Regions from separate parts of the Paenibacillus sp. E222 genome, predicted to be linked through region 1. Evidence: a T-box and tRNA genes for the amino acid it is inferred to sense, from the RefSeq annotation. Region 1 holds a T-box; the other holds one or more tRNA genes.
The links. The T-box of region 1 lies ahead of HW560_RS12140 (valine--tRNA ligase). A T-box ahead of a tRNA ligase gene usually reads a tRNA of that ligase, here a tRNA-Val.
Positions count from the first base shown of each region.

Region 1 (15,211 bases):
ATCGTTACAAAAGGAGATTTGATTCTGGATGTAACTCTGTCCAAAGTCGGAGGCAAAGGACTGTTTGTCAAAGAGATTGAACAGGCGATGATAGATCGCACGATTGATATGGCTGTTCATAGCATGAAGGATATGCCTTCCGAGTTGCCTGAAGGGTTGACGAACGGAGCTGTTCCGCGCCGTGCAGACCCTCGTGACGCACTGATTTCGAATGGTGGACTCACATTGGATCAATTGCCGGAAGGTGCAAGAGTGGGGACGAGCAGTCTGCGTCGGTCCAGTCAATTGAAATCATACCGTCCGGATTTGAAACTCGAATCGCTTCGTGGCAATATTGATTCCCGTCTGCGCAAGCTGGAGACAGAAGGTTTGGACGCCATTATTTTGGCTGCTGCTGGTTTGTATCGAATGGGCTGGCAGGATCGGATTACGGAATATCTGTCAGAAGAAGCTTGTCTTCCCGCAGTAGGGCAGGGTGCGCTCGGCATTGAATGCCGTGAAGATGATGCGGAGCTGCTTCATCTGTTGCAATTGTATAATGATCCGGAAACCGCATTTCCTGTGTTGGCTGAACGTCGCTTCCTTAGTGTATTGAATGGGGGCTGTCAGGTTCCGATTGGAGCTCATGCCGTATGGCTGCCACAGCAAGAAGCAGATTCCCCGAATGGACAAAACACGTTACAATTAACAGGTATGGTCGGTACGCCGGACGGCGGATTGATTCTTAAAGAAGCGATGACGGGCAAAGATCCGGTTCGTCTTGGAGAAGAAGTGGCTTGGAGATTGATTGAACGGGGAGCAGAGCAGATACTGGCAGAAGTTAGGGGATGAAGACATGGTGGGGAAGGTCTTTTTGGTTGGTGCAGGTCCAGGGGACGCCAAGCTGATTACGGTAAAGGGCTGGGAATCGATCGGTCGAGCGGATGCTGTCGTTTACGATCGGTTGGCTAGTCCGAGATTACTTAAACAAATGAAGCCCGGCGCGGTTAAGATCTATGTGGGCAAACGGCCGGATCGACATACGATGAAGCAGGAAGAGATCAACCAGCTGTTGGTTGATCTCGCACTGGAAGGCAAGGTTGTGGTCCGGCTTAAAGGGGGAGACCCGACGATATTCGGACGCGTAGGTGAAGAGGCTGATCTGCTGCGCAAAAACAACATTCCTTTTGAAATCGTACCTGGTGTAACCTCAGCAATAAGTGTACCTGCTTATGCTGGAATACCTGTGACCCACCGCGACTATGCTTCCTCTATTTCCATCATTACGGGGCATGAGAGTCCGGACAAGCTTGACCGCAGTATTCATTGGGATAAAGTGACGAATGCTACAGGCACACTGGTATTTATGATGGGTGTCTCCAAAATTGGATATATCAGCGAACAGTTGATTCGTCACGGACGCCCGGCGCAAACACCGGTGGCATTGATTCGCTGGGGCACAAGAGCAGAGCAGGATACGATTACAGGCACGCTTGAAGATATCGAAGCAAAAGTGATCGCTGCGAATTTTCAACCACCCGCTGTCATTGTTGTTGGTGAGGTGGTGAACCAGCGTGAACAGTTGAAATGGGCAGAAGCACTGCCGTTGTTTGGCAAACGCATTTTGGTGACGAGAGCTCGCAGTCAGGCTAGTGAATTGGTGAACCGGATCGAGGAACTTGGCGGCGAACCTTACGAATTTCCGGTAATTGAGACCGTGATGCCATCAGGGGAGTCGGCACTGGAAAGTGTCAAACAGGCCTTTGGTGCGTTAAGTACATTTGACTGGGTATTTTTTACGAGTGTAAACGGAGTGGAATTCTTTTTCCGTCATTTGCAGCAGCAAGGTAAAGATATTCGCTCCATTCATCAAGCGAGAGTTGCTGCGGTAGGACCTTCCACTGGGGAAGCTTTGCGTAAGTATGGCATTGTAGCGGAGGTCATTCAGGGGCCATTTCAGGCTGAAGGTATGCTTGAAGCATTTGAAAATGAATTGAAGCAAGGCCAGAGGGTGCTTTTACCACATGGAGATCTTGCACGTTCCTGGTTGCCTGAACAGTTGAGGGAGCGGGGACTTCTGGTCACCGAGGCAATTATCTATGACACCATTCTGGCTGGCGAGGATGACGATGAATTGCTGAAGCTGCTTGAAGAGGGCGGCATTCATGCGATGACCTTCACGAGTTCTTCCACCGTCACCAATTTCATGAGTATTTTGAAACGGATGGGATTGCAGGACCCTTTGCCTTTATTGAAAAATGTAGAGGTCGCATGTATCGGGCCTGTTACAGCGAAGACGGCAGAAGCAGCAGGCTTGAAGGTCACCATGATGGCTGAAGAAGCAACCATTGAGAGTCTGATTTCTGTGTTGTCTGATTGGAAACGAAAGCCTGCTACAGAAGCTGTATTTCCTGCTAACCATATAAATTGAACCGCAATCGATAGATGAAGCGTGCTGAATTCGTTACGATACCGGCGCGCTTCGCTTTTTGCTCCATATCACTATTCAAGGAGGTTTCACACGTATGAGTTTTCCAATTGTGCGGCATCGCCGTTTACGTCAATCCACAGGTATTCGCAATATGGTGAGAGAGACCCATTTGACTGTGGATGACTTTATCCAACCCATCTATGTTACTTATGGTGAAAATGTAAAATCTGAGATCAAATCTATGCCAGGCGTATTCCGCTTCTCGCTGGATCGTCTGCAGGAAGAAGTGAAGGAGATTGCCGAACTGGGTATTCCGGCTGTGCTCTTATTCGGTATTCCCGAAACCAAAGACAGTGTTGGTTCGTCTGGATTCGCAGAAGATGGTATTGTACAGGAAGCAACGAAGCTGATTAAGTCCTGGTATCCTGAGCTGCTGGTTGTTGCGGACACCTGTTTGTGCGAATTCACCGATCACGGTCATTGTGGCATGGTGCACACGGTTGAAGTGGACGGTCACATTTGCGGAGATGTCCTTAATGACGAATCACTGGAGCTGCTCGTGAAAACAGCGGTATCCCAGGCCAAAGCTGGAGCGGACATTATTGCACCATCCAACATGATGGATGGATTTGTCCAAGCGATCCGTGCCGGACTGGATGAGAATGGTTTTAGTCATATTCCGATTATGTCCTACTCCGTAAAATATGCGTCGGCATTCTATGGTCCATTCCGCGAAGCTGCCGATTCCACGCCGCAATTCGGAGATCGCAAGTCATATCAGATGGACCCGGCGAACGCTCGTGAAGCATTACGTGAAGCCGAAACCGATGTGCTCGAAGGAGCTGACATGCTGATGGTGAAACCTTCCCTGTCCTATCTGGATGTCATGCGTACGATCAAGGACAATTTTGATCTTCCACTGGTTGCTTACAACGTAAGTGGAGAGTATGCCATGGTGAAGGCAGCAGCAATTCAAGGCTGGATTGATGAGAAGAAAGTGGCCATGGAAATTCTGCTGAGTATGAAACGTGCGGGGGCAGATATGATTATTACGTACTACGGAAAAGACGCGTCACGCTGGCTGGCCGAGAAATAAATTTATATTAAGGAGGATGTTCATGACTGCACAACAAGGAACTCGTCGTAATGATGAGCGCTCACGCAGCGCATTTGAAGAAGCCAAGCAGTACATACCTGGGGGTGTGAACAGTCCCGTTCGGGCGTTCAAATCGGTGGGGCTTACCCCGATCTATGCAGAGCGCGGAGAAGGCTCCAAAATCTATGATATCGATGGCAATGTTTTTATTGATTATGTGGGATCCTGGGGTCCGCTTATTATGGGACATGCACATCCTGACGTTGTGGAAGCTTTGCGTGAGACAGCCCTTAAAGGAACAAGCTTTGGTGCGCCAACACTCCTGGAGACCGAGATGGCTAAACTCGTCTGTGAGCGTGTGCCTTCGATCGATATTGTACGAATGGTGAATTCCGGTACGGAAGCAACCATGAGTGCAATTCGGCTGGCACGTGGTGTAACCGGACGCAGTAAAATTTTGAAATTTGAAGGATCATATCACGGACATGCCGACAGCTTGCTGATCAAAGCAGGATCTGGTGTAGCAACACTGGGTCTGCCTGACAGCCCTGGTGTTCCTGAAGGTGTGGCCATCAATACGATTACGGTTCCATACAATGACCTGGAGTCAGTGAAGCTTGCTTTTGAACGTTATGGTGAAGAACTGGCAGCCGTCATTGTGGAACCTGTTGCAGGTAATATGGGAGTTGTGCCACCAGTTCCAGGTTTCCTTGAAGGCTTGCGTAGTTTGACGTCTCAATACGGCAGTTTGCTCATTTTTGATGAAGTTATGACCGGATTCCGTGTAGGGTTGAACTGTGCACAGGGACGATATGGCGTAACACCTGACCTGACTTGTCTGGGTAAAGTCATCGGTGGCGGGCTTCCGGTGGGTGCTTATGGCGGCAGACGTGATCTGATGGAACAGATTGCTCCGACCGGACCGATCTATCAGGCAGGGACGCTGAGTGGTAATCCGCTGGCTATGGCAGCAGGTTATACGACGCTCAAATTGTTGACACCGGAGGTCTATGATCGTCTGGAGACACTGTCCGCACGCTTGCAGGCTGGGTTTGAAAAGAATGCAGCAGAGACGGGTGTACCCATAACCATTAACCGTGTGGGTTCGATGGTATGTCCATTTTTCAGTGCTGTTCCGGTTACGAATTATGATTTCGCCAAAGAAAGCAATCTGGATCAATTCCGTCGTTACTTCGCGGCCATGATTGATCAGGGTGTGAGTGTTGCACCTTCCCAATACGAAGGCATGTTTGTCTCTGGCGTGCATACGGAGCAGGATATTGACGATACGATTGAGGCGAACCGTAAGGCTCTTCAATCGCTATGACCATCAAAAGTTGGAAACGCCGCGGGGAATGGCTTGAGCTAATGCCAGGCAAAGCGGTGACGGGAAGTTCAGACAGGCAAACGGCTGCAGAGCAATGGCTCTTGTCCGAGCTTCAGTTACCAGAGAAAATGTTGCGTCAGCTAAAGACGAACCAGGGCATACAACTGGCAGGGGACCGGCTTCGGCTGGCCCTTTTTGCGTCTCAGCCGATCGATGTTGAACCGCGTTGGACGGATATCGATGTTTTGTATGAGGATGACTTCTGTCTGGTTGTGCACAAACCGGCCGGAATGAAGCTTCATCCCGATGGGAGCCGGGCGGATCAAGCGATTACGCTGGATCACGCGGTGGCCTCCTATTACGAAATGAATGGAATTCAGGCGAATGTACGCCATGTTCATCGTCTGGACGAGGACACAACTGGGCCTGTTTTATATGCCAAAAATGCTTTTGCTCTCGCCAAACTGGATGAAGCCATGCGGCGTAAAGACATTGGGCGGCATTATGTTGCCATTGCAGGCGGTCAGATATCCACGGAGCTGATTACGATTGATGCTCCGATTGGGAAGGACAGGCATCACAAGCAACGCAGACGTGTCTCTGAAGGTGGACAGGACGCTGTAACTCATGTGGAGATCGTGGAGGTGTGGGACAGGGCTACCCTTGTCCGGCTGACACTGGATACAGGGCGTACACACCAGATTCGGGTGCATTTAAGTTATGCGGGGCATCCCCTCGTCGGAGATGAGTTATATGGAGGCAGAAGGGATTCTATTGGTCGGCAGGCGCTTCATGGTGAGACGCTGAGTTTTAGTCATCCGCTCACAGGGGCACGAATTGAAGTGGCTGATCCTTGGCCGCAGGATTTCGAACAACTGGCAGGGCGGGAAGACAAGGACCAATAAACTGGGAAGGTTTGCATAAAAGGTGGCATGCTCATCTCATTCAAGGCATATAGATGGGGTAACGAAGGATTTGGACCATGGATCAGTCCCATGAGAAGGATCATGGTGAACATATGCCGAAAGGAGGACGCCACCTTTGTTGAATCAACCTTATGGTTTGCGGTTCGATATTTATGAGCGCGTTCATTTGTCAGAGGGAGTCCCTGCGATTGAGGAACTGGAGGAAATTGAGTTATATCCCCGTATTCAGGTGATCGGTCAGGATGATCATGCAACATTACGAGGTCATCTTTTGCTAACAGGTGCGTATCGGGGAGAGAATGAGATCTCGGAGGAACTCAAACATTTTATCCCGGTGGAGATCACGGTACCCTTGAACCGGGTAAGATCGCTTGAGGATATTTCCATTGAGATCGAAAATTTTGATGTCGATTTGTTATCCGACCGAAGTCTGAACATTACTGGCGTATTGTCGCTACGCGGCATCGAGGGCTTTCCGGTGGAGGAACCGCAGGTCTGGTCAGCAGATGAATTTACCGTTATACATTCGCCCGATCCTAGGCAGGGCGACCGTTCAGCTGACACAGAGCAGACAGGCAGCTCTCCCAATGTATTTGCTCAGGAGTATTTGCTTCAACGGAGCGAAGAGGAGCTGCAGCGGGAACATCTATTTCAAGCTACTCCCGAACCGTTTCAGTCTTGGCAGCAAGGGGATGGGAACGCGGAGCAAAGCAAAATAGGAGCTGAAAACGAAGAGTCCTCATCCTTGAGGGACAAGGAGGATGAAACGCAAGCGGAAGTGTTGTCCGATACGCCTTCTCCCGTTTCGTCTTTTTTGGCGGAGACAGCCGACAGGTTGGCTTCTTACCCTGAATCCGAGCCTTTGCTTCCTCTGGCTGAAGAGTCGTCTGTCTGGTCCGAGCCTTCCGTCGAGACCTTACATACGAACTTGAGGAATTCGGAACAGGCCGATTCCAAGCGGGACGCGCAGCCTTCCGATGAACCTGCAGCACCGGACGTATGGCATTTTGAATCTGCCCGATCCGAACCAAAGCAAGAGGAGAAGGCGGTTGCAGATGTCCCGGCAGGTTCGCAGTCAGAGAACTGGCAGGATGTCTTTGCAGCGTCTGAACCGGAAATTTCAGAGGAAGACAGACCTCCTCTTGAAGCGTTGGACACGAATGAGTCCGTTGAAAAAGAAGCATTTATTCCTGAACCTGTGGCTGAGACGGAAGACAAGCCGGAGCTCAAGGTTGCTTTTGGCAGCAAGAGAGAGACTGCGCCCAAACAGGAAGAAGGCGTGGGCATCTCCTCCTTGTTATCCTCTGGCAGAGTGACACGTGAAGCGGAAGCAGAACGGGAGCAAGAGGCACTCGCTGGAGTCCTGCAGGAAGAAGCATACCAGCCTGATGATGTAGAGTGGAAGAACCTGTTTCTCGGCACCATTGTCGATCAGACTCCGTTCCGTAAGGTGAAATTATGCATTGTACAGCGTGAAGAGACACTCGATACTATAGCAGACCGATATCAGTTAAGTACCCGAGAGCTCCAGTTGTATAATCGTCTTTCCGAACAGGTTGTGGAAGAAGGACAGATTCTATATATCCCTTAACCTGTAGGCAGGTTTAATGACCATTTCGACCCGTGATCCCTTGAGGATGGCGGGTTTTTGCTTTATCTGCCCTCAACCTGCATTGCAGCACGCTTTTTCCGCTGTTGTCAGGTTGACTATCGGGCACGGGCAGGGTATGATGTGTTTAGGTTTTTTGAAGAACAACGTGGATCGGGAGTAGTAGACAGTATGACCTTTCAGAGAGCGGGATTGTAGCGCTGGGAAATTCCGTAGGAACCAACTGATCGAAGTCGCCCGGGAGTTGCCTGTTTGAATACAAGGGATGAGTAACTTTAGTATCATTCATTCCTAAGGTAGGATGGGCCGGTCGCAGCCGTTATCTGCTTGAAGTGTCACGTAAGTATAGAAGGGGTAGTCTATCTTCTATCTGCGTGAAACAAAGGTGGTACCGCGAAAGCTAACCTTTCGTCCTTTGATGGATGAAAGGTTTTTTTTGTTTTTTGGCGATGATGAATAAGTAACGGAGGAATGACACATGTCTGAACAAAAAAATTCAGCTGCAACAGAAATGCCAACCACATATGATCCGAAAGCTGCGGAACAAAAATGGTATTCCACTTGGATGGAAAATGGATATTTCAAGGCAGGCCAGCGCAAAGACGCTGAACCTTATACGATTGTAATTCCACCCCCGAACGTAACCGGAATGCTCCATATCGGGCATGCGCTCGATTTTACACTGCAGGATATTCTGATTCGTACCAAGCGGATGCAGGGCTATGATGCACTGTGGCTGCCGGGTTCTGACCATGCAGGTATTGCTACTCAAACCAAAGTAGAGCAGAAATTGCGTGAAGAAGGTCAGACTCGTTATGATCTGGGACGCGAAAAGTTCTTGGAGAAGGTATGGGACTGGAAGGAGCAATACGCAACAACCATTCGTCAGCAATGGGGCAAAATGGGCTTGTCTCTCGATTACTCGCGTGAACGTTTTACACTGGACGAAGGTCTATCCCAGGCTGTACGTAAAGTGTTTGTTCAACTGTATGAAAAAGGCCTCATTTATCGTGGCAAACGAATCATTAACTGGGACCCGGTGAACCGGACTGCACTGTCCGACATTGAGGTTGAATATAAAGAAGTTCAGGGTCACTTGTACCACCTGCGTTATCCGCTCAAAGACGGAAGTGGTTATGTCACAGTAGCGACTACTCGCCCGGAAACGATGCTGGGAGATACGGCAGTTGCTGTTCATCCGAAGGATGAGCGTTACGCAGACATGATTGGCAAGGTGCTCGTTCTGCCTATTATCGGACGCGAAATTCCGGTTATTGCAGATGAGTATGTAGATAAAGATTTCGGAAGCGGCGCCGTGAAAATTACGCCTGCTCATGATCCGAATGACTTCGAAGTGGGCCTCCGTCATGATCTGCCGCAGATTACGGTGATGGATGAGACGGGTACGATGAATGCCGAAGCAGGCAAATATCAGGGACTTGATCGCAGCGACTGCCGTAAGCAGATTGTTGCCGACCTGCAAGAACAGGGCGTATTGATCAACATCGAGGATCATACGCATCAGGTTGGACACAGTGAACGTACAGGAGCTGTCGTTGAGCCATATTTGTCGACACAGTGGTTTGTTGAGATGAAGCCACTCGCAGAAAAAGCGATTGAGAAGCAACAAAGCGGTGAAGGGGTTCATTTTGTTCCGGATCGTTTTGAGAAAACGTATCTGAACTGGATCGAGAATGTTCGTGACTGGTGTATCTCTCGTCAATTGTGGTGGGGTCATCGTATTCCTGCCTGGTATGACGAGGAGACTGGAGAAGTTATTGTATCTGCTGAAGATCCGACAACATTGCCAGAATACGCTGGACGCAAGCTGAGACAGGATGAAGACGTTCTGGATACATGGTTCAGCTCCGCATTATGGCCATTCTCTACATTAGGCTGGCCGGAAGACACGGAAGATCTGAAACGTTATTACCCGACAAGTGTACTCGTAACAGGGTATGACATTATTTATTTCTGGGTGGCGCGCATGATCTTTACCGCTCTGGAGTTCACGGAAGAAGTTCCGTTCAAGGATGTGCTGATGCACGGTCTTGTTCGTGATGCAGACGGACGCAAGATGTCCAAATCGCTCGGCAATGGTGTTGATCCGTTGGATGTGATTGAGAAATATGGTGCGGATGCAATGCGTTACATGATCTCTACAAGCAGCACTCCGGGTCAGGATCTCCGTTTCCGCTGGGAGCGGGTTGAACAGGCTCGTAACTTTGCCAATAAAATCTGGAATGCATCGCGCTTCGCTTTGATGAATCTGGAAGGGTTCACCTATGAAGATCGTGATATTAGTGGAGACCTTGGAACAGCGGATTATTGGATTTTGCACCGCCTGAACGAAACTTCTCGTGATATTACGCGTCTAATCGAAGCATATGAATTTGGAGAAACAGGCCGTTTGCTGTATAACTTTATTTGGGATGACTTGTGTGACTGGTATATTGAATTTGCGAAGTTGTCCTTCTATGGTGAAGATCCGGTTGCCAAGAAGAAAACACAATCGGTACTTGCTTATGTGTTGGATCAGACTATGCGCCTGATTCATCCGTTCATGCCGTACATTTCGGAAGAGATTTGGCAGCATCTGCCGCATGAAGGCGAGACGATTACGTTGGCTTCCTGGCCGGTGTATGACCCTGCGTTGGAGAACCCAGAAGCAGTTGCCGAGATGAACCTGCTTATGGATACCATTCGTGCAGTACGAAACATCCGTGCAGAAGTAAACGTACCAATGAGCAAGAAAATTGAATTGATGGTGAAAGCGAACAACGCAGAGACATCCAGCATCATTGAACGCAACAGCCATTACATCAAACGTTTCTGTAATACGTCCGAGTTCGACAGCGGCCTGGATCTGAGCTCACCGGATAAATCAATGACTGCTGTCATTACTGGGGCTGAGCTGTACTTGCCGCTGGCGGGTCTTATTGATATTGATCAGGAAGTGGCTCGTCTGGAGAAAGAGTTGCAGAACCTTGAGGGCGAAGTACTCCGTGTGGAGAAAAAGCTGGCGAACGAAGGCTTTGTTGCCAAGGCTCCTGCCAAGGTTATCGAGGAAGAGCGCGCCAAGCAAGCGGATTATTCCGATAAACGGGATAAGGTGATTGCACGAATCAAGGAACTGAAAGGTTAATATATTCGGGTCGGATGGAGTGCTTATGCGCCATCCGGCCGCTTTTTTCAACCAAACTCAAACCGAAGGTGAATCATATGACGGAACTTAACGGGACAGAAATAGCATCTCCTTTACTTACCTATGACGAGGCCGTGAACTGGATCAATGGCCTTATTCCTTTTGGCATCCGACCTGGATTGGAACGAATCGAGGGATTGATGTCATTGCTGGGCAATCCTCACCAGCGTCTCAAATTTATTCATGTCGCGGGAACGAACGGCAAAGGTTCGACTTGCGCTTTTTTGACGTCAGTGCTTCTTCAGGCGGGATATGATGTTGGAACGTTCACATCCCCGTATATCACCAAATTCACAAACCGTTTTCAGTACAACGGTGAGGACATCCCGGAAGAAACGTTGCTCAAACTCTCGAACCGTCTGTATCCGTTGGTTCAAGAGATGGCTTCAACTCCCCTTGGATCACCCACGATGTTTGAGGTATCCACAGCACTCGCCCTTCTGTATTATGCGGAAGAGTGCTACCCGGACATTGTGGTATGGGAGACAGGGCTCGGGGGAAGGATGGACGTAACGAATATTGTTACACCCGTGGTATCGGTCATTACCAATATCGGTATGGACCATACGGATGTACTGGGAGATACGATTGAGGCGATTGCTGGAGAGAAGGCAGGCATTATTAAGGCGGGGGTACCCGTTGTTACCTGTGCCACGCAGCCAGAGGCTGTGAAGGTGATTCAGGAAACGGCAGAGCGGCTGCGTTCAACCGTGTATCTGGCGGGAGATCGTTTCTCCTATCATAGGCTGGACAGTGATGAGAACGGACAATCTTTTCATTTTACAGGACCGTTCCGTGATCTGGACGTTCGTATTCGCATGCAGGGCGTACATCAATGCGATAATGCTGCGGGCGCACTTATGGTACTGGAGTTGCTTCGCCAATACATGGCATTTATGCTGGATGATGAAGATATTGCACTTGGACTGGAACATGCCTTCTGGGCAGGACGGTTCGAGAAAGTGGTTGATCAGCCCCGCATTGTTCTGGATGGAGCACATAATCCGGAGGGTGCCGAATCACTGGCCAAGAGCATTATCGACGTATATCCTCACAACAAGTTAATTTTGATGATGGGCATGCTGGCGAATAAGCATCACGAAGCGTATTTGCAGCATATACTGCCACTAGTGGATACGCTGATCCTGACCGAGCCAGATTTCCGACGCAAAATGGATGCAGCCGATTTGCTGCAGATCGTCGAACGGGTACGTCCCGCCATTGCGAAACCGGAGCTGGAAATCATCGTCGAGCCCGAATGGGCAAAGGCACTTGATCTATTGAAGTCACGGACGGAAGCGGAAGATCTGGGGGTGGTGTCCGGCACATTGTACCTCATTGCAGATGTGCGGGCAGCCCTTTTGCATCAAACCGATTCTGAAAAAGGTTGGTGAAAGTTTTGTTAAATACATCGGAACACGTTCATTTTATAGGAATTGGCGGATATGGCATGAGTGCCATCGCGAGAGTTATGCTTGAGATGGGATACACCGTTACCGGATCGGATGTCGCTTCACAGGAGTTGACCGAGAAGCTGGCAGCCAAGGGAGCGAAAATATATATCGGACATACAGCAGAGCACGTAAATGGGGCAGACCTCGTTGTCTACTCTACGGCTGCTCCGGCTGATAATGTGGAGCGGGTAGCAGCTGAAAAGCTGAACATCCCGATTCTGCATCGCGCCCAGATGCTCGCACGTTTGCTGAATGAGCGCAAAGGTGTGGCTGTAGCCGGGGCTCATGGCAAAACAACCACGTCATCCATGATTGCACTTGTTATGGATAAATGTGATACAGACCCGACATACATTATTGGCGGGGAGATCATGAACGTGGGGACCAACGCCAAGGCAGGTCAAGGCGACTGGGTCGTTGCCGAGGCGGATGAGAGCGACGGTTCATTTTTGCAGTATCACCCTTGGCTCGGTATTGTGACGAATATTGAAGCGGATCATCTTGAGAACTACAACAGTGATTTTGAGGAACTCAAAAAGGCTTATGTGCAGTTCCTGAGTCAGATTCGTCCAGAAGGCACGGCTATTGTGTGTGCTGACGACGAGAATGTTCAGGCCATTTTGCCAGAGCTGAAATCACGGGTAACCACATACGGCATTGATTATGCTGCTGATTATACGGCAACAGATATCGTGCTTGGCGACCGCCGAATTTCCTTCACGATGAGCCATCAGGGCAATGTGTTGGGTACGGTGGAGCTGTCAGTTCCAGGTAAACATAACGTTTATAATGCGATGGCTACGGTCATCACCTGTCTGGAAGCAGGTATTCCATTTGAGAAAATTACGGCTGCCATTATCCAGTTCCATGGAGCAAAACGCAGATTCCAGGTGCTGGGCGAGGCGCGTGATATGCTGATTATTGATGACTATGCGCATCACCCGACCGAGATTGAGGCTACAATCAGTGCGGCCAAAGCAACGGGGAAACGTATCATTGCGGTATTCCAGCCACAGCGTTACACACGTACGTTCTTCCTGCTTGATGCGTTCAGTCGTGCCTTTGCAGAAGCGGATGAGGTTCTCATTACCGACATCTATTCCCCTGCGGGTGAAAAACAGATTGAAGGTGTTCACTCGGCTAGGCTGGTTGAACTCATCGTTCAAAACAGTAATGCTTCTGCACGTTATCTTCCGACAAAGGAAGAAGTTGTGGCAGATTTGCAGAACCGTCTTCAGCCAGGCGATCTTGTGCTCACGATGGGTGCAGGTGATATCTGGAAAGTTGGCGATACACTTGCCAAAGGGTTGAAATAAATACAATTGTAAAACCGTCTGACTTCATTTCGAAGCAGGCGGTTTTTTGCATGAAATGGAATGTTTCTGACTCTCTCCACATATAGCTGTTATAAATGGGACAAAGGAGAGGGTACGGGGTGAGCAATGCTAGAATGACGTTTCGCTTTGGGGATAACGAGTCGGACAAGCCTGAAAAAAAGGGGATACCCACATCCAGCACATTTGCAGCTTTGAGTGAAGAAATTCCGCACAGTCCAACGCCAACACCAACGCAGTTGAATACAACACCTTCATGGACACCAGAGGAAATACCCGGTGACTGGGGAGAGACGATGCTGACAGGCTCCACTGTACCTGAACCTTACCCAAGAACGGACAAGGATTCTAAACTCGATGAGCCCCGATACAGTTATAATCATCTAAGTGCGTATCCGGGAGATGAGGACGAGAACAGATCGGACGAGAATTATGGAGGCCATGATTGGCTTGCAGATAGTGAAAACTACTCGTATAAGCGAAATCGCCCCCCGAGGGGTTGGAAAATGATTGGTTCAGTAACGGGTGCGCTTGTAACCGGGGCCCTCTTTGGCATGGTTATTCTTTCTTTTTTTAATCGGGAAGGGGCTGTAGATCCTGGGAGCAAGATGCCCGCCAATCAGGCGGTATCGGCCGTGACAGGTCAGCAGGGAGTGGCAGGTTCGGAACAGCAGCTCCAGGCAACGACTACAGGCGGCAGCTATTATGCACTGCAATATGGTGTATTCAGTTCTCCTGAACGCGCTGAACAGGCGAAGGTGGAGCTGTCCCAGGCAGGGATTGCGGCAGGCTCCGATCCGGAGGATGGTAACCGGGTATATGCAGGCATTTCGGCTGACCGTGAGGAGGCCAAGCTGCTCAGCTCAAGGCTTAAGGCCGAAGGTGTGGAGCTGTACGTTAAGGAAATTGTCAACCCTGAAGTGAATCCGGCAGTTTTCGGCGGAAAAGCAGAGGATGTGAAGCAATTCTTCGCAAGTGGGTCGGCCTTGGTTGAACAACTGTCTACCCTCTCGATCCAGCAGCTTGGTCAGTCTGTTCCTGAAGCCGTTTCAACCGAAACGATGACCTCTTTACAGAACCAGCATCAGCTCTGGCTAACCGGTTTAAATAGTATCGCGCCAGGTCTGAGTGCAGACGTACAACCCTATGTATCCGCGATGGAAAAATCGATGAACAGTGCGGTAACGGCTATTGCCGAATACAACAAAAATCCGGCTAATGTGTATATGTGGTCCGTACAGTCCGATCTGATGGAATATGTATTACAGCAAAAAAAATGGCTTGAAGCGATAAAACAATAATCAACGCTTTCCCATAACACAGCCTTGAAATACCTATCCGGCAAGGAACTGGAAATAGTTCCCCTTGCCGGATTTGTGTTTGTATTGACGTACAAAACCCCGTATAATAATGTGGGTGTCAAAAAATGGCGAGGGAAGATCACCGATGAAAAAAAACTTCGGCATGTTATTGCTGTTTCTGCTGCTCGGCTGGCTGGCCGGTGCGTGGATCGCCAAGGCACTGCAGCCTGTAAAGGCCGTTGCCTTTCTAACGAAAGCCACGACCATTCGTTGGTCGCCGCAGGCTGATCTGGATATTATCAGTTATGATATTTCATTTCAATTTCAAATGAGCCTCCTGAGCTTGATTGGTATTATTGCTGCTGTATGGCTGTATCGCAGGTTATAGGAGAATGACGAATTTTGACGAAGAAACTAAAAAAATGATATCTACTAGCGTGATCCGACAGGATGTCGCCGTAGCATAAGGGGCCGGTTATTTTGGATAAAACACAACAGCGTCGCATTATTCTGGCTTCGACATCGCCACGGCGTAAAGAACTGATCGCA
Region 1 is NZ_CP058552.1:2,716,892-2,732,102, forward strand. Features, by position in the region: gene hemC (hydroxymethylbilane synthase) at 1-831, shown strand, start outside; gene cobA (uroporphyrinogen-III C-methyltransferase) at 836-2,410, shown strand; gene hemB (porphobilinogen synthase) at 2,505-3,506, shown strand; gene hemL (glutamate-1-semialdehyde 2,1-aminomutase) at 3,529-4,833, shown strand; gene HW560_RS12130 (RluA family pseudouridine synthase) at 4,830-5,738, shown strand; gene HW560_RS12135 (LysM peptidoglycan-binding domain-containing protein) at 5,875-7,350, shown strand; T-box leader at 7,509-7,787, shown strand; gene HW560_RS12140 (valine--tRNA ligase) at 7,847-10,513, shown strand; gene HW560_RS12145 (bifunctional folylpolyglutamate synthase/dihydrofolate synthase) at 10,591-11,967, shown strand; gene murC (UDP-N-acetylmuramate--L-alanine ligase) at 12,024-13,343, shown strand; gene HW560_RS12155 (SPOR domain-containing protein) at 13,463-14,662, shown strand; gene HW560_RS12160 (DUF4321 domain-containing protein) at 14,808-15,050, shown strand; gene HW560_RS12165 (Maf family protein) at 15,143-15,211, shown strand, end outside.

Region 2 (15,211 bases), 820 kb from region 1:
ATCCAAAAGGGATTGCAGGTTTCAAACGGTATACAGAATTGCTCGATATGGAGCCCGACGTTGAAGATCGACCAGGTGCCGCTACCGTATCTCATCTGCGTGGAGATATCCGTTATGAGCAGGTGACCTTTGGCTATTCGGACCAGGAGCCTGTTCTGAAAGGGATTGATCTGAATATTCACGCTGGTGAAACCGTGGCCCTTGTTGGACCATCCGGTGCAGGGAAAACAACCCTGTGCAGTCTGCTGCCTCGATTCTATGATGTGCTGGAAGGTCGCATCACGATCGATGGTCAGGAGATTCAAGATATGACGCTGGATTCATTGCGCAGTCAGATTGGAATTGTTCAGCAGGACGTGTTCCTGTTCGATGGAACAGTTCGTGAGAATATCGCGTATGGCAAGCTGGATGCAACAGAAGAAGAAATCTGGATGGCAGCTCGTCGTGCACAGATGGAAACACTGATCACTTCCATGCCGGAAGGAATGGACACGTTAATTGGTGAACGCGGTGTGAAGCTGTCCGGCGGACAGAAACAGCGTTTGTCCATTGCGCGTATGTTCCTGAAGAATCCTCCGATTCTAATTTTGGACGAAGCTACATCTGCACTGGATACGGAGACAGAAGCAGCGATCCAGCAATCCCTTGCGGAATTGTCCGAAGGACGGACTACATTGGTCATTGCCCACAGATTGGCTACGATCAAAAATGCGGATCGCATTATTGTGGTTGCCGAGCATGGAATCACAGAGCAGGGGCGTCATGAGGAACTGCTTGCAGCAGGTGGTGTATACAGCCGTCTGCATTATGCACAGTTTGGCGCCTGAACGTAACAGAAAGTTCGTGAACGCTGACTCTGCATAAGAAAGCAGTATATGAATTTAAAAAAGACCCCTTCGTCTACTCATGATCCTGAGTAAGACGAAGGCGTCTTTTTCTACTTTTTATTATCACGTTACTGAGCTTGAGTTGAGGTGGTGGATTCACCTGATTCTGCTTCAGCGGTTGTAGTGGATGGCTCTGCTTTGCTGCTACAGGCTGATAACAGCCCACCAATCAGGGTAATCATGAGTATAAGGGTACTGAGCTTGCGTGTTGCTTTCATCGTTATAGTTCCTCCCGCATAGATTACTTATTGGATAATGATAATCATTTATCTATTTAGTCAATGTGATAAGTTTATTGAAAGCGGGAGGGTAGTACAATGGACAAACAGGCGGAAATCCTTTGTACAAAAATAAGGGGAATTTGAAGGAGAGGAGACAAACGTTATGTTGTACATTTTCATAACCTGGCTAATATTGATTTTAATATTGATTATACTGGCTCAAGGCATCCAAAAGAATTCCAAGGATAGAGAGGGATCTGTTAAACGTTGGCGCGGATGGTTAATCGGACTTTTTATTTTAGGTAGCGTACCATTGGGGTATGCATTATATACGGAGTTACGCGGGGGATATATAGGAGCCAACATCGGGCTGGGATTGGCTTTATTTTTTACCTGGGCATACTGTGCCCTCTTGTTATGCGTGACATTAGTGATCTGGGGAAGGTATGGGTACAAGCAGTACAGAAAGAAGTAATTTTGTTGCCCTCAAGTTTATGATAAACATATGTTTGCATGCAACAATAACCATATATGGAACGTTGAAATTAGAAATAGGTTTTAATAAAGGGGATTTACCTATGTTCCATCTTCGTCGAGCTCTGATATCGCTCTCAATCCTGATCGTATGCCTTACTGGATGTTCAGGACATATCGATTGTAATTCTGTGCAAACTCAAGCGAATACACCAAGTGAAGATGAATTCACTGGTTATGTGGTTGAGCGCAAAGACGATTCCATTCTAGTGGTTGATCCTGCGTATAAAGACTTCGGTGCGAACGGAGGAGAAAGTCGGTATTATCCGGCAAAATGGTTCTCCAATGCGCCTGATCCGCAGATCGGCTCCTATGTTGAGATCTGGACGGATGGCAGCCCCGAAAACGAGCCTTACCCTGGACAAGCCAGAGCGGGAACGATTGCTGTATCCAGTCCGGCCACCCCAGATGGTGCTCATATGAGTGAGGAGGATGCGATTCGGGTTGGACTGTTCACACCAGATGGAGAAAAGATAAGTATTCCTGTGATTGTAGATGTACAATTTTATCAGGATGTAGGGACGTGGACTATTCGCATGAGAGATGCGATGTCAACGACGGAGAATCAAGATGAGATTGAGATCAGAGTAGAGGATGTAGAGCCAGTCGAGTAACAGAGGGAGTATTTCATTTTGCATATCGATAATTAGATAATTAGATGAGAAAGGAAATTTAAATGGATATTAGGGAGTGGCTTCCCCGCGACAAGTCCGATTTTGAAGCGGTGCGTAAGTTAAGTGAATTCGGTAATGAAGAGTTGCGAGATATCATTCCTGAGCTGATGGAGTGGTTGCAAGATGGAAATTGGCCCATTTCGAAATCCGTCGAAGATTTACTTTTAAGATTTGGAGAAGAACTTGTTCCTCATATTCAAAATGTATTTAAAACAAAAGATCCACAGTGGGAATATTTTATGCTCAGTGGTTTAGTCAGTAGATTGCCTTCGCGATATCTAATAGGATTGAAGGTTGATTTGGAAAGAATTTTGAAAAATCCTACAAAAAGTGAGCTGCTTGAGAAATTGGATGAGGTTATAATACCATTGCTGAATAAAATACAATAAAAAGTAGTTCAGTGATTCAGAAAAGTTCATACTAAAGAGCAGTCCTTAGCAACCTTGAACGGCTTAATGCCTTTCGGGGTTGTTTTTTGTCAAAAACAGATCATTCATTAAAGTACAAGCATTATTACATATAACATGAGTGATATTTTGTTTCGGAGTTGGGCTAACGATCTACTTATGTTTAGTCTGCAATCCACGAAAAAACGAACGTATGTTTTACGAATCCGTTGACTTTTTGTGCCAACAACAACTATGCTATTATTGTTGGCACAAAAAGTGAGGTGAAGCAATGTCCGCCAAGAAGATGGGACGTCCGCTGTCTGACAATCCCAAAAGCGAAACGATCAAAATCCGTGTTGATCAAGAAATTATGAACAAGCTCGATGCTTCGGCTGAGAAGCTGAATACGAACCGATCAGACATCGTTCGCAAAGGGATTGAGAGGATTTACGACGAGCTCCAAAAATAGAAAAAGGAAGCAGCGTGAGTCCCGAGAAGAACAGCGCTGCTTCCTATCCCGCAATCACTATGAGAATGAGCTGACTGCATAAATATCCTACCATGTGCAGAACGCTCATTCAAGTCGATGCGAATCCATTTCTGGGAGGATGCACATGAATACAATTTTGGAAGCACTTTATAACGGGCGACTTCGCCCGGATGAGACGATGATGCCGACACATCCTGAATACCAATTATTAGGGCGGCAAATTGCGGCTCTGACAGAACAATGGAAGAATCGATTGAGCGAGGACGAATTCCGTGAGCTTGAACAGTTGTTCGACTTGTGTGGTCAATGTGATGGTATGCATAGCGAAGCTGCATTTATTCAGGGATTTCGACTGGGAGCCAACATGCTGATTGAAGTGATGAGTCAACGTGAGGAGTCGGTTTTGGCGACCTCTGCAAATTGTAGTGTAGGAATAATATGATGGTGTAGAATTTTATTGAAAAAAGAAGGTGTGATTTTGATTTTGTATCAAGGAAAATCAAGAAAATTCATCATTGTGTTGTTATCGTTGTATACTTGTTTAACATTGTATTTCTTATTCCTGGGCTTCGATAGAAGCTCGTCCAGTCCTGATCAGGGCTTGCGATACAGCTTATCCCTTCAAGGAATTCCTTTACATTTTCCAATGGGGAGAGATTTTAAGATTTGGTTTTTTGAAATGGGGAACTTTATAGCATTCATCCCCTTCGGAATGGTCATTCCGCTCCTCTTTCGCTGTGGGTTTATTCGCTTTATCAGTATATTCGTTCTCTGTATTTCGATGTTAGAGACAGTGCAAATGATTTCCCGTTTAGGTGCGTTTGATATAGACGATATCCTGATTAATACTTTAGGGGCTGCCGTGGGATATGGGGCGCAGAGGATAATAAGGCATCATCGGAACACATTAAAAGGACTTATTCGAATCTTCCTGACAGCGATTATTTTTTCAATAGGTACGATCACTGTTGTTGGCGGCCTCAATCATTATTTAGAAAACGTTGACGGAAAAAGTGTTGCACTGAATGAACTTGCTTTGAGTGACGGGGCTGTAGTATGGGATGAAGAACTCTCCAGTTTTACAGTAGGCCAGACAAATGTTGAGCCTAAAATCAATCTGTACAGTAGAGAAATACAAAAAACGAATGAGTTTTCATATCTCTTAAATGGAAAATACAAAAATATGAAAGGTTATTTCGCTATACCGGACGATGTCATCCGAACAGCAAGCCATGAGCCTATTACAATAAGCTTTATCGCCGATGGCACAGAAATCTATTCCTTGATTGTATCAGCGAACAGTGCGGAGAACCATCCTGACTCTTTTCAAACTCCGTTAAAGGGAGTTAAAGAACTGACTATAAAAGTAATAACCGATGGTTCAAATCTGATGACCAAAATAGTGATGTGGGACATTACACTTACAGAGCCAAACACAGGGCAAAAGTTCATCAACAGCATTAAATCCATGTTTTAATACATTAATAAAAGCCCTCGATCCTGCCACTTAAGCAGCAAGATCTGAGGGCTTTATCCATTTTCATGCCATATCAACAACAACAGCTAGTACATCCATTACATAACGCTGCCTTAATCCGCAATATTTCCCGCCATTTTGAGACGACGTGCAATTTCCTGGAAGTCTTCCTGCGAAATGCCTGGGGCGAATTCTTCTTCCACCGGGGGAGCTTCAGGAATCGGATAACCTTCAGGTACGCCTTGAATGACTTCCAGCGGTTGTCCATCTTCGGGGTGTGTCCCTTTCCAGATCTGACTGATCGCAGTAAAGTCTTTATCACTATAGGTATACAGCTTGGTGTGTAGACCTTTTTCTTCGTATTTCCACGCCTCTTTAAAAGATTTGTTGCTCAGGGATGGAATCGGTACCAATTTGGTTACATTCACTCCGGTTGCAATCTCAAGCGCTTTAGCATAAGCGACCACATGCACGCCGCCGCGTACCAGCAAATAGCCAACAACTGCCCGGGCTGCGGGGTGATCGGTCATTTCATAAACCTTCATTTTATGTGTGCGGGCTCCGCATTCGAGGAAAAAGTTATGCAGCAGATCTTCGACCAGATTGCCACTGTTGAAGACATTCGCTCCGGTCCACGGATTGCCCATCGAGTCGAAAGGCATTGCTCCCTGTGCGCCAGCAAGGAAATGATAAGACAGACGTGCATCCTTCACAGAACCGAGTGGTGTATTATCCGGCTCTTTGTAATCGGTAGAACCTCTAAGGCATTTGTTAATACCATGAGACACAAGCTCCACATGACCTAATTCTTCGGCGGTGATACTCATCACCAGATCGTAGAAGGGTTTCAATTTTTCCTTGGAGCGAAAGTTAAAGGATTGATAGAGGTAGTTGTTCAACGTTGACATTTCTCCGAATTTACCACCCAGCAATTCTTGTATCGCTGCCGCTGCATTCGGGTCTGGTCTCTCGACATTGGGGATTTCAATTGCGATTTCATCCATACGTTTGAACATTCGGGTATAACCTCCTCGAAATGATTGCTCAGAATAATGAAGTGATGCTGTCATGGCCTATTACACGTTTATCGGATACGCTAAACCCATAATTTTGCAAATGAGGCTTAAGGCGTATGTAATGATGCCTGCATTTGTTATTTCCAATCCCATGTTATTTATGTACAATCAGGACGAATGAAGTTAAGTATGGTTGTCATTATCTGATTTAAATGAAGGAGAACTGAGAGTGCGCAAACGTTGGATTATGGTGGGATGGGGTGTCCTGCTGCTTGTCGTTTTTGGATGTAGCGATGTTACGGCAGCATATGCAAATTATCCGAGTGAATTGGATCAACAAACACGAGATGAGCTTATAGAAAAGTACGGTTTGGAAAAGCCGGAAGATCCACTACCGCGAAATCTTTTATTGGAGGGTGACTTGGGGATGAGCTTCAAATCACCAATTGAACGGTATAAGATGGCGATTAGTACGATTCAATCGCTCCAGCAACCAATTACGTTTATCATTCGTCTACTGGTGTAAAATAAACTTCTACAGGGCAGGCTAACGTAAACATTGCCCAAGGAGTGAATGATATGAGAATGCTCATCGTAGCCCTGATGACGGTGATACTAAGTTTAAGTGGACTAGCAACAAGTTCAGCAACGGCAATTCCGGATTATGCGAAGTGGGGAATCATTGCAGTGAAGGAAACGCAAACCAAGTACAACGTGGACATCTTGGATTACAAACACATTGGCCGCACCTCGTTAACAGCAGACCAATCCCGTGAACAGTTCAAGTTATGGGTACGTAATAAAGACGGTAAACAATTTGCTGTATTTGTGAATGTCGATTTTAACCCGTCTACCCAGCAGCTGAAAAAAGTACAATTCACGGAATCGGATCGACGTTGAACTGAACAAGAACTGCACAGCAAGAAAGATAGGAACCAGACTTCTCTGTAAAAGGGAGTGAGTCTGGTTTTTTAATTTCAAAAAAATCCTTTTTTTAGTTGTTGAATAAAGAACTTATGTTCGCATATAATAATAAAACAAACACATGTTCTTATTGGAGGGATGATTATGCTAGGGAAATATATTGGTCAGATGGTTGAACTCGTCTACATGGATCGTGCAGGGCATATTACACAGCGGCAGATTCGAATCAACAGTGTGCGGGAAGGGAAGATTAGAGCATCCGCAGGGAAAGAGGGGGCACCCCGAACATTTCTGGAACAAGGTATTCTGGCATGGCGTCCCGTACTCCATAAGGAAGGGAAGGAAGAAATATGCTGAATGATTTTGAACGCAAAATTTTGCGTATTATTGTTAATTATGCGGGGCAGCGTCGCCGGGTGCCACGAATGGATGAGTTGGAGAATAAGACGGGCAGAAGCAAGGCGTTCATTCATGAGTCACTGCTGGAGCTTGAGCGCAGGCAGCATATTGTGTGGGAAAACAAGTCTACGCTGGAAGGCATATTAATTCTGCAAGCATGGGAGCAGGAACAACAGCCCATTCGTAAAAGCCCACCCGCTGGAGATGCCGTGAAATATTTTACCGAATATTAAAACGTAAAAAACGCCAACCCGGAATGCCGGATTGGCGCCATGTGAGGCAGCATACATCTATTAGAAGATAGGAAGTTGATCAAGGTTATTGGTTGGGTCGCCGTCTGCATCACCGCGAATGTACATTTCGCCGTCTCTGCCTTTAAAGACGTTTACACCTGCAATTGCTCCTGCTTTGACTTCTGCCAGTGCTTGTTGGTAGTCCAGCACACGTCCGGATGAAGTTTGGAACGCTGTCAGATCACCGTCACCATTTTTTTGTACTGCTGTGAAGCTTTCGCGTGTCGTTTGATCCATGATGTCACACTCTCCTTATTTGACCAAATAGGAATCTGGTTTCCTCTTTAGCCTGTCCGGATCAAAAAAAAGTATGCATAGCATGGCTTCATATCGCTCGCAGTGATAATTTACAGGCTCTTTTGCATCCGAACATGCAGAATGTCTGCATCATAAAAAGGCTCTTCCGAGATTACTTCATATCCGAGCTTTTCGTAGAACTTCTGCGCCTGGCATTGTGCGTCCAAAACAGAGTAGGAAAGTCCCAATTCGCGTGCCCGTTCTTCCATGGCTAACAGCAGCACACGCCCGTAGCCGAAAGCACGATGAGATTTGAGAACAGCGATACGCTGCATTTTGGCGGTATCCTTGGTGTAATAGATCAGACGCCCTGTAGCTACAGCCTGTCCATCTGTACTTAACAATACGTGATGCACATCAGGGCTGATGATATCATATTGATCGATCTCAATGTCAGCAGGCACCTGCTGCTCGATGACAAAAACATGATTGCGAATATCCAATGCTTCCTGAAGTTGTTCTTCAGTAGTTACATAACTAATCTCAGCTGCCAATTCTATACCTTCTTTCTGCTCTACGCTATCAGACTGAATTATACAAAAAAATGCTTTTCCTGTATAGTTAAGACTGGAACATACTGGGAGAGGAGGGATGAACCATGGGTATGGCAGGAGTGATGGCAATCACCCTTTTAATGGCGGCCGGCATGATTGCTTTGTTGTATTATGTGACCAAGAAGGCGTACTCCAAGAAGTGGGACGAAGATGAGTGAAATGCGACATCCTGTTCCTCAGGGTAAGACTTCAACATTGCCTTGTGGGGAGTACACGTCATGCACAACAGACTTGGAATACACATCCAGCCAAACGGGCAGGTCATCATTCACCTCTTTGGGCTCTTTTAACTGTTGAAATTGTACGGTATGTTCATCCCGTTCCAAACTGCAACCGACAGAAACGTATATTAATGCAACAAGCGCAATCAGACAGGCTACGTTTTTGGCAGTGATAATGAAACGCAGCTTACGTTCTCTCATATTCCTCATATGGAAGTCACCTCGTCATCAAAATGGTAATCATTCCTTTATTGTGCACCAATTCGAATAAAATATTACCAATATAACGATTGACAATGAACACGGTTACTTGGTATGATACTGTTACTTGATTGGCAAACAATTAAATATCATGATCTGTTAGCTCAGCTGGGAGAGCACTATCTTGACAGGGTAGGGGTCAGTGGTTCGAGCCCACTACAGATCATACGTAAAAGTCCTTGCACAGAAAGGGCTTTTTTCTTTGTGGTGGGTGTGGTTTGTTGATTACATTATAATTATGATCAAACGTTCGAGGTCACAGAAAATCAACTTATCAGTTTTAATTAATTTTAAGTTGATCAGACAGGTACAAAATCTCAGGGGAATAATGATTTGAAAAAAAGGATTAGATCTCTAATTTTTCCATCTATATATTTGAACGAATATTTATTAATTGAGTTGGCAAGATCAGAAATAAAAAGTGGGGAATAATAAATGTCTAAGGCATCTCTAATAGCAATTGGTTGTATTGTTTGCACCTTCGGATTTTTAATGAAAGCATCAGGGCAAGTTTGCACATGTTTATCACTAGCTGGACTAACATTTTTTATTGGAGATATGATTCATGCTTCTCGAAGTCTCTCATCAAATACCTTTTCTAAAGTATTAAAGTATGTTGGGTGCTTTATTTATATTATTTCTGCAGCCATAGGAATTTTAGCACTCTTCCCGGAATCTGAAATTTTCCGAATGTGTTATGACATCTTTGGTAATGTAGCAGATTTTTGCAGAATTGATCAAGCCTCTATTGATTCTAAAATTCCTATTATTTCTCTTGGTTGTACAATGATATATATTGCAATACGGATAATGATAGCTGAGCGTAGTGCGGTAATTACAAGATAATAAGGTGAACTTAACCACCAGAACTAGAAAAGGTAGTTTTTTGTATGTTCGAGCCAAAATAGCTGAATGACTATATTACTGATAACAGTAAGACTGAATCCACCAGTCTTGGAGTCTTGTAAGGTTCAAAATCTTCCCTTACTCCACTAATATAGTAACCTTAATTTGCGTTTTGTCACCAATATTAGTCATAGCTTCTCATTGCTCCTACTAGATTACCTTAAATGGTAGGGGCAGTCGTTCGATCACTACGGATTAAAACGACAGAGCCTTACGTAGTAGTCATACCACTGAAGTAGAGAGGGAAAACATCCTTCGCGTCAACCCTTTCACTAATTCTTCTGCAAATCAGCAAGATTCTGTCTACCCCAATCGCAGAGAATCTCCAGCACAGGCATCAGCGTTAATCCTTCACGAGACAAAGAGTATTCTACTTTTGGCGGTAATTGTGGGTACTCTGTACGAATAATTAATTGATCGGCCTCTAATTCCTTCAGTTGAGAGCTTAACATTTTATGTGTAATTCCATCCAAGGCTCTTTTCAATTCTCCATATCGCAATGTTTCTTTTTTCCATAACCAAAACAAAATATGCATTTTCCATTTTCCACCGATCAACGACATGGCATGTGTGAATGGTCTAACGTTTACTTCCTCAGCAGTTTCCATATTCCACTCTCCTTTTAGATAGTATCTACCTTTTAAGTGCATACTATACTCTCATTTCACCCTACTATACAATAACTCATGAAACAGAGACAAGGCTGAACAAGCCTAATAAAAGGAGAGATATGTATGGAAAATAATAATCGTAATTTCTTGCAGCCTTATACATTTGCGAATGGTTTTACGCTGAAAAATAGAGTGGTCATGGCGCCAATGACAACGATGTCCAGTTTCTTCGATGGTTCCATCACCAATGATGAAGTCGATTATTATGCCGAACGGGCGGGTGGCCCTGGGATGATCATTACAGGTGTTGCGTATGTAACCGATGGAGGAAAAGGCTTCGAAGGTGAGCTTTCCATTGCAAGTGATTCTACAGTCAAAGGACTGTCCAAAATTGCAAGAGCCATTCAGAAAGACGGAACGAAAGCCGTTGTACAAATCTTTCATGCAGGGCGCAAAACAAACTCCAAAACGCTAAGAGGTGTACAACCCACCAGTGCGAGTGCAATCGCTGCCGCACATCCAATCGACTCGGAGACGCCGCGTGAATTAACACCTGAGGAAATCGAAAGCATTATTAAGGACTTCGGCAGGGCAACCTTGCGGGCCATACAAGCTGGTTTTGACGGAGTAGAGCTTCACGGGGCCAACACGTATCTGTTGCAGCAATTTTTCTCCGTCAATTCCAATCAACGGTCCGATCAGTGGGGTGGCAGCTTTGAAAATCGTATGCGATTTCCGCTGGCAGTCATTCAGGAGGTTGCATCGGTTATCGATGCCCATGTGGATAAACCCTTCATCCTCGGTTATCGGATTTCACCCGAAGAAATTCATATGCCGGGCATCCAGCTCGAAGACTCCCTGGCTTTTGCCCAGGCTCTGACGAACACTCGGGTTGATTACATTCATTTGTCGATGGGAAGTTACAAACGAACCTCTTTAAACCAACCCGATGACAAGGAGCCGATCTTAACTAAATTCGTTCGGGTTCTGGATCAAAAAAAACCTCTGATCGGTATTGGATCGATTGAGCGGCCGGAAGACGCAGAAGAAGTTGTCAACGCGGGGGCAACTTTGGCTGCACTCGGACGGGAATTGATTCGCGAGCCGAAATGGGTACAGAAGGTAAAAGCAGGCGACCTTGGCAGCATTCGTTACCAAATATCTCCGTCTGATATGGATGAACTGCGCATTCCATTGGCAATGCAGACTTATCTAGAAGGTTCGTTTCGGGAGGTTATGCACTTAACTACCGACAGTCAGGAAGGGACTGATTACCAGAATTCGCTTGCACCGATGGAGGGCTTTGAGAAGAAGATGTAAAAGTTAATATATATTAAGGTGGATTCAACTTTTGGATCATTAATAAATATGTATCAATTACGGAGCAACCATTTCCTTGTATTACATGAGGAAGTGGTTGTTTTTTTATAATAATGATTTACAAACACAATTTAATTGTGTACAATGTAATTGTTAGCAATACAAAAGAGATGTACCTTTACAAAATAAAATCTAAACATACAGAGGAGCCAATACTCATGAAAACATTATATGAAACTACAGTTATTAATACAGGTGGACGTCAAGGGATTGTGCAATCGCCAGATAACGTATTTATGCTTGATGTCGCTGCCCCGCCTGAACTGGGAGGCAAAGTGACGACAGCTACGAATCCAGAGCAATTGTTTGCAGCAGGCTACAGTGCTTGCTTTAATTCGGCGCTGGAGTTTCAGTTGAAGAAACACAAAGTCGAAATTGAGAGAAGCACGGTATCGGCTACGGTTATGCTTGTGACAGACCCTACGGATAATGGTGTGAAACTGGAAGTGGAACTTGAAGTTAAAATTGAAGGTCTGGATGAGGAGACAGCACAGAAATTTGTCAAACTTGCTCATGACTACTGCCCATATTCCAAAGGCATCAAAGGGAACGTCAATGTTACCGTTGGGCTAGCTTAATCATTAAGCCAAGCCAAGTCAATTCAACCGTTAGTTTGAACTTCATTGTTGAAGTCTGAAGCACGTATCTAAAATACGGTCTAAACTACCTGAAGGCCTCCGAGAAATCGGAGGTTTTTTTGATATGCTCTTTAACTTTGCAGCGACAACCAATAAATAGGTAATGAAATCAATTACGATTGAAATATACCCATATGGGGTATATTATAAGAGTAGAAATCGAAAGTTCAAAGGAGTGCAACTCATGAAAAAGTATGCAATGATATTGCTGACTACGGTGATCACGGGCAGTCTGATGTTAAGTGGATGTGGCAAGAATGCTGGGCAGGATAATAGCAGTAGTGACAGTCATGCAATGAGTACAGGAATGATGCACCACTCGGATTCGGGAGAATTACCGGAAGGGCTGCAGGAAAAGAAAAATCCTACATATCCAGTGGGCAGCCAGGCCGTGATGAGTACGGACCATATGGCTGGAATGAAGGGTGCAGAAGCGACCATTGTGGGGGCCTATGAGACGACAGCGTATGCAGTCTCGTACACACCCACCACAGGGGGAGACATTGTGAAAAATCATAAATGGGTGATCCAAGAGGAAATTCAGGACCATACGGATCAACCGTATGCAGCAGGAGCAGAGGTTGTGCTGAATGCTGATCACATGTCTGGAATGAAAGGTGCCAAGGCAACGATTGACTCTGCTGAGCAAACGACGGTATACATGGTTGATTATAACCCGACCACAGGCGGAGATCCGGTGAAGAATCATAAATGGGTCACGGAAGAAGAATTGTCTATTCAATAATATATTTTAATGAATAAACAAATTTTCACTCAATTATGGGTTATACTGGAACTATAAGATTAAAGTTGCTGGAAAGGGGAATGTATATGATGGACTTTAGCAAGCCGCCCCATGCTTCGGAATCACATACACACAAACAGCGCCATGAAGAAAATGAACAACAGCTTTTAGCCGGAGGAAAAAGCATTTGGTGGGAAATCAGCAACTGGCTCATTCTCGCTGGGATACTTGCGGTGATCTTCGTATTGTTTAAGTTCGTTTTCTAGAAAAGATTAAACATTAAAACTTTGGATAAGGGCCATATTACATGGGCTCTTTTTTTTACGCTCGTACATATAAATCATCAACCGAATAACAAATGACAAAAATAAATATTTGTCACGAAAGCAAGAAAGAATTACTTGAAGGCGTGACTGCACAATGGCTTGAAGATGAGATTATCGCGCCTTGGACGGCAATAACTAAGGATCAGAGTTATAACAGAGAGGGCACACGTCATCTAAAAGTATATATAGAAGCATTAATCGCTCGTAAACGTCATTATGCCGAATCCGATGCAGAGTTGTTTGAGATGTACGCACGGGTAACCCAGGAATCAGCAGATATTATCAATAAACATGTGCAGCATCTGGTGCGTCATTTGAGTGAGATCATCCAGCAGGAGAACCCATTCCAATTCAACAACCCAGATGTGCTTGCTGCGGCGATTCTTCAAGCTACCGCTCGTTTTCATCATCCGGCACACGTCTACGAATGGCAAAGCCCTGCAATTGATGCGGAATTTGAGCAGGTGTGGTTGTTGATCGAAAAGGGATTATTACATTTGGAACAAGAGAGGGAGTCATCGTAAATGAAAAAGCTAACAGGTAAAGTGGCCATTGTAACTGGCTCATCCCGGGGATTGGACGTGCTATTGCAGAGCAACTCGCTGAATTGGGCGCAGATGTCGTCATTAACTATGCGAGCAGTCCCGATAAAGCAGAACAGGTGGCAGATATTGCTCGTCAAAAAGGAGTGCGTGCCATTACCGTTCAGGCTGACCTTGCTCGGAAGGAAGATGTGGAGCGTTTATTTTCCGAGACGATTAGCCAGCTTGGAAAAGTTGATATTCTGATCAACAATGCAGGCATCATGAAAACGACGCCTCTGGCAGATGTGACTGAGGAAGAATTCGATCAGCAGTTTGCCATCAATGTTAAAGGTACATTTTTTGCTTGTCAGCAAGCATTGAAACACATGGAGGATCAGGGCCGAATCGTTAACTTCTCCACTTCCGTAAACGGACAGATGTTTCCGGGATACAGCGTGTACGCAGGTACCAAAGGTGCAGTTGAACAGATTACTCGTCAGCTCGCGAAGGAATTTGGCTCCAAACAAATCACCATTAATGCCGTTGCACCAGGTCCGGTGAATACCGAATTGTTTTCAGTCGGAAAGACGGAGCAACAGCTCGAAGGGCTGCGTAAAATGAATGCATTTGGTCGTCTGGGTGAGCCAGAGGACATTGCCAATGTGATCTCTTTCCTTGTCAGTGCAGAGTCGCAATGGGTCACAGGACAGACGCTGCGTGCAAACGGTGGCTTCATTTAATTATATCATGCACGAAGTTTACTCTTTTTGACACACAACCGGGCGAATCCCCATATGATGCATTACATCAGCAAGTAATTGGGGAAATGGGGAATCCGGGATGGCAAAAGCAAAGGGAAAAAAGGCTCCCGTGTTAAAGAGTGACAAACTTCGTGTATCCATGAAGTTGGTTACTTCGGATGTATGTGAGCGCTGCAAGACCCCCTGTACACGAGGAATGGATTATGCAGCACGGATGCGAACCGATGGAGCTGTAGGCAAGGGCGTACCTTGTATATTGACTCGTCATACCTCGTAGTCAGCAGCATAATAAAATTGATCCACAAGAAATTCGCATAATTACGCATTGCCAATAACTATACTATAGGGGCGTCCTTTAACAGGGTACGCCTCTTTTTGATCGTTCCAAGGGGTGGAAAATATTCTGGATAAAAAATGAAAAATGATGAAAAACAGCGCAACTTTGTGGATGAGTCTGCAGTATAAATGTACAACAGCTAGCAGCAGGGGAGGGAATATTGACGGAATGAAATGGAAAAGAATTTTGCTGTGTGTCACGGTATTCTCCTTGCTCGGCGGGTCTTTATTGTTTGCAGATTCAGTGAACGAGAAGATTCGGGTTCTCATAAACGGCAAGGAAGCAGCTGACGGTGGTTATCTGATTGACGGAACGACCTATGTACCTGTAAGGGAAGCGGGCGGAA
Region 2 is NZ_CP058552.1:3,536,088-3,551,298, forward strand. Features, by position in the region: gene HW560_RS15875 (ABC transporter ATP-binding protein) at 1-827, shown strand, start outside; gene HW560_RS15880 (hypothetical protein) at 956-1,105, opposite strand; gene HW560_RS15885 (DUF3221 domain-containing protein) at 1,687-2,256, shown strand; gene HW560_RS15890 (DUF5071 domain-containing protein) at 2,319-2,705, shown strand; gene HW560_RS15895 (ribbon-helix-helix protein, CopG family) at 2,995-3,174, shown strand; gene HW560_RS15900 (DUF6809 family protein) at 3,320-3,637, shown strand; gene HW560_RS15905 (VanZ family protein) at 3,653-4,672, shown strand; gene HW560_RS15910 (manganese catalase family protein) at 4,786-5,688, opposite strand; gene HW560_RS15915 (hypothetical protein) at 5,918-6,214, shown strand; gene HW560_RS15920 (DUF3889 domain-containing protein) at 6,268-6,588, shown strand; gene HW560_RS15925 (hypothetical protein) at 6,757-6,969, shown strand; gene HW560_RS15930 (hypothetical protein) at 6,963-7,244, shown strand; gene HW560_RS15935 (DUF3892 domain-containing protein) at 7,305-7,541, opposite strand; gene HW560_RS15940 (GNAT family N-acetyltransferase) at 7,652-8,095, opposite strand; gene HW560_RS15945 (hypothetical protein) at 8,332-8,586, opposite strand; tRNA gene HW560_RS15950 (tRNA-Val) at 8,731-8,803, shown strand; gene HW560_RS15955 (hypothetical protein) at 9,073-9,483, shown strand; gene HW560_RS15960 (winged helix-turn-helix transcriptional regulator) at 9,816-10,151, opposite strand; gene HW560_RS15965 (NADH-dependent flavin oxidoreductase) at 10,278-11,474, shown strand; gene HW560_RS15970 (organic hydroperoxide resistance protein) at 11,693-12,112, shown strand; gene HW560_RS15975 (YdhK family protein) at 12,357-12,917, shown strand; gene HW560_RS15980 (hypothetical protein) at 13,004-13,183, shown strand; gene HW560_RS15985 (TetR/AcrR family transcriptional regulator) at 13,276-13,767, shown strand; partial or broken gene HW560_RS15990 (SDR family oxidoreductase) at 13,768-14,507, shown strand; gene HW560_RS15995 (hypothetical protein) at 14,608-14,805, shown strand; gene HW560_RS16000 (stalk domain-containing protein) at 15,034-15,211, shown strand, end outside.
Region 2: it has a tRNA-Val gene. The T-box ahead of HW560_RS12140 (valine--tRNA ligase) is inferred to sense a tRNA for this amino acid. The anticodon was not compared.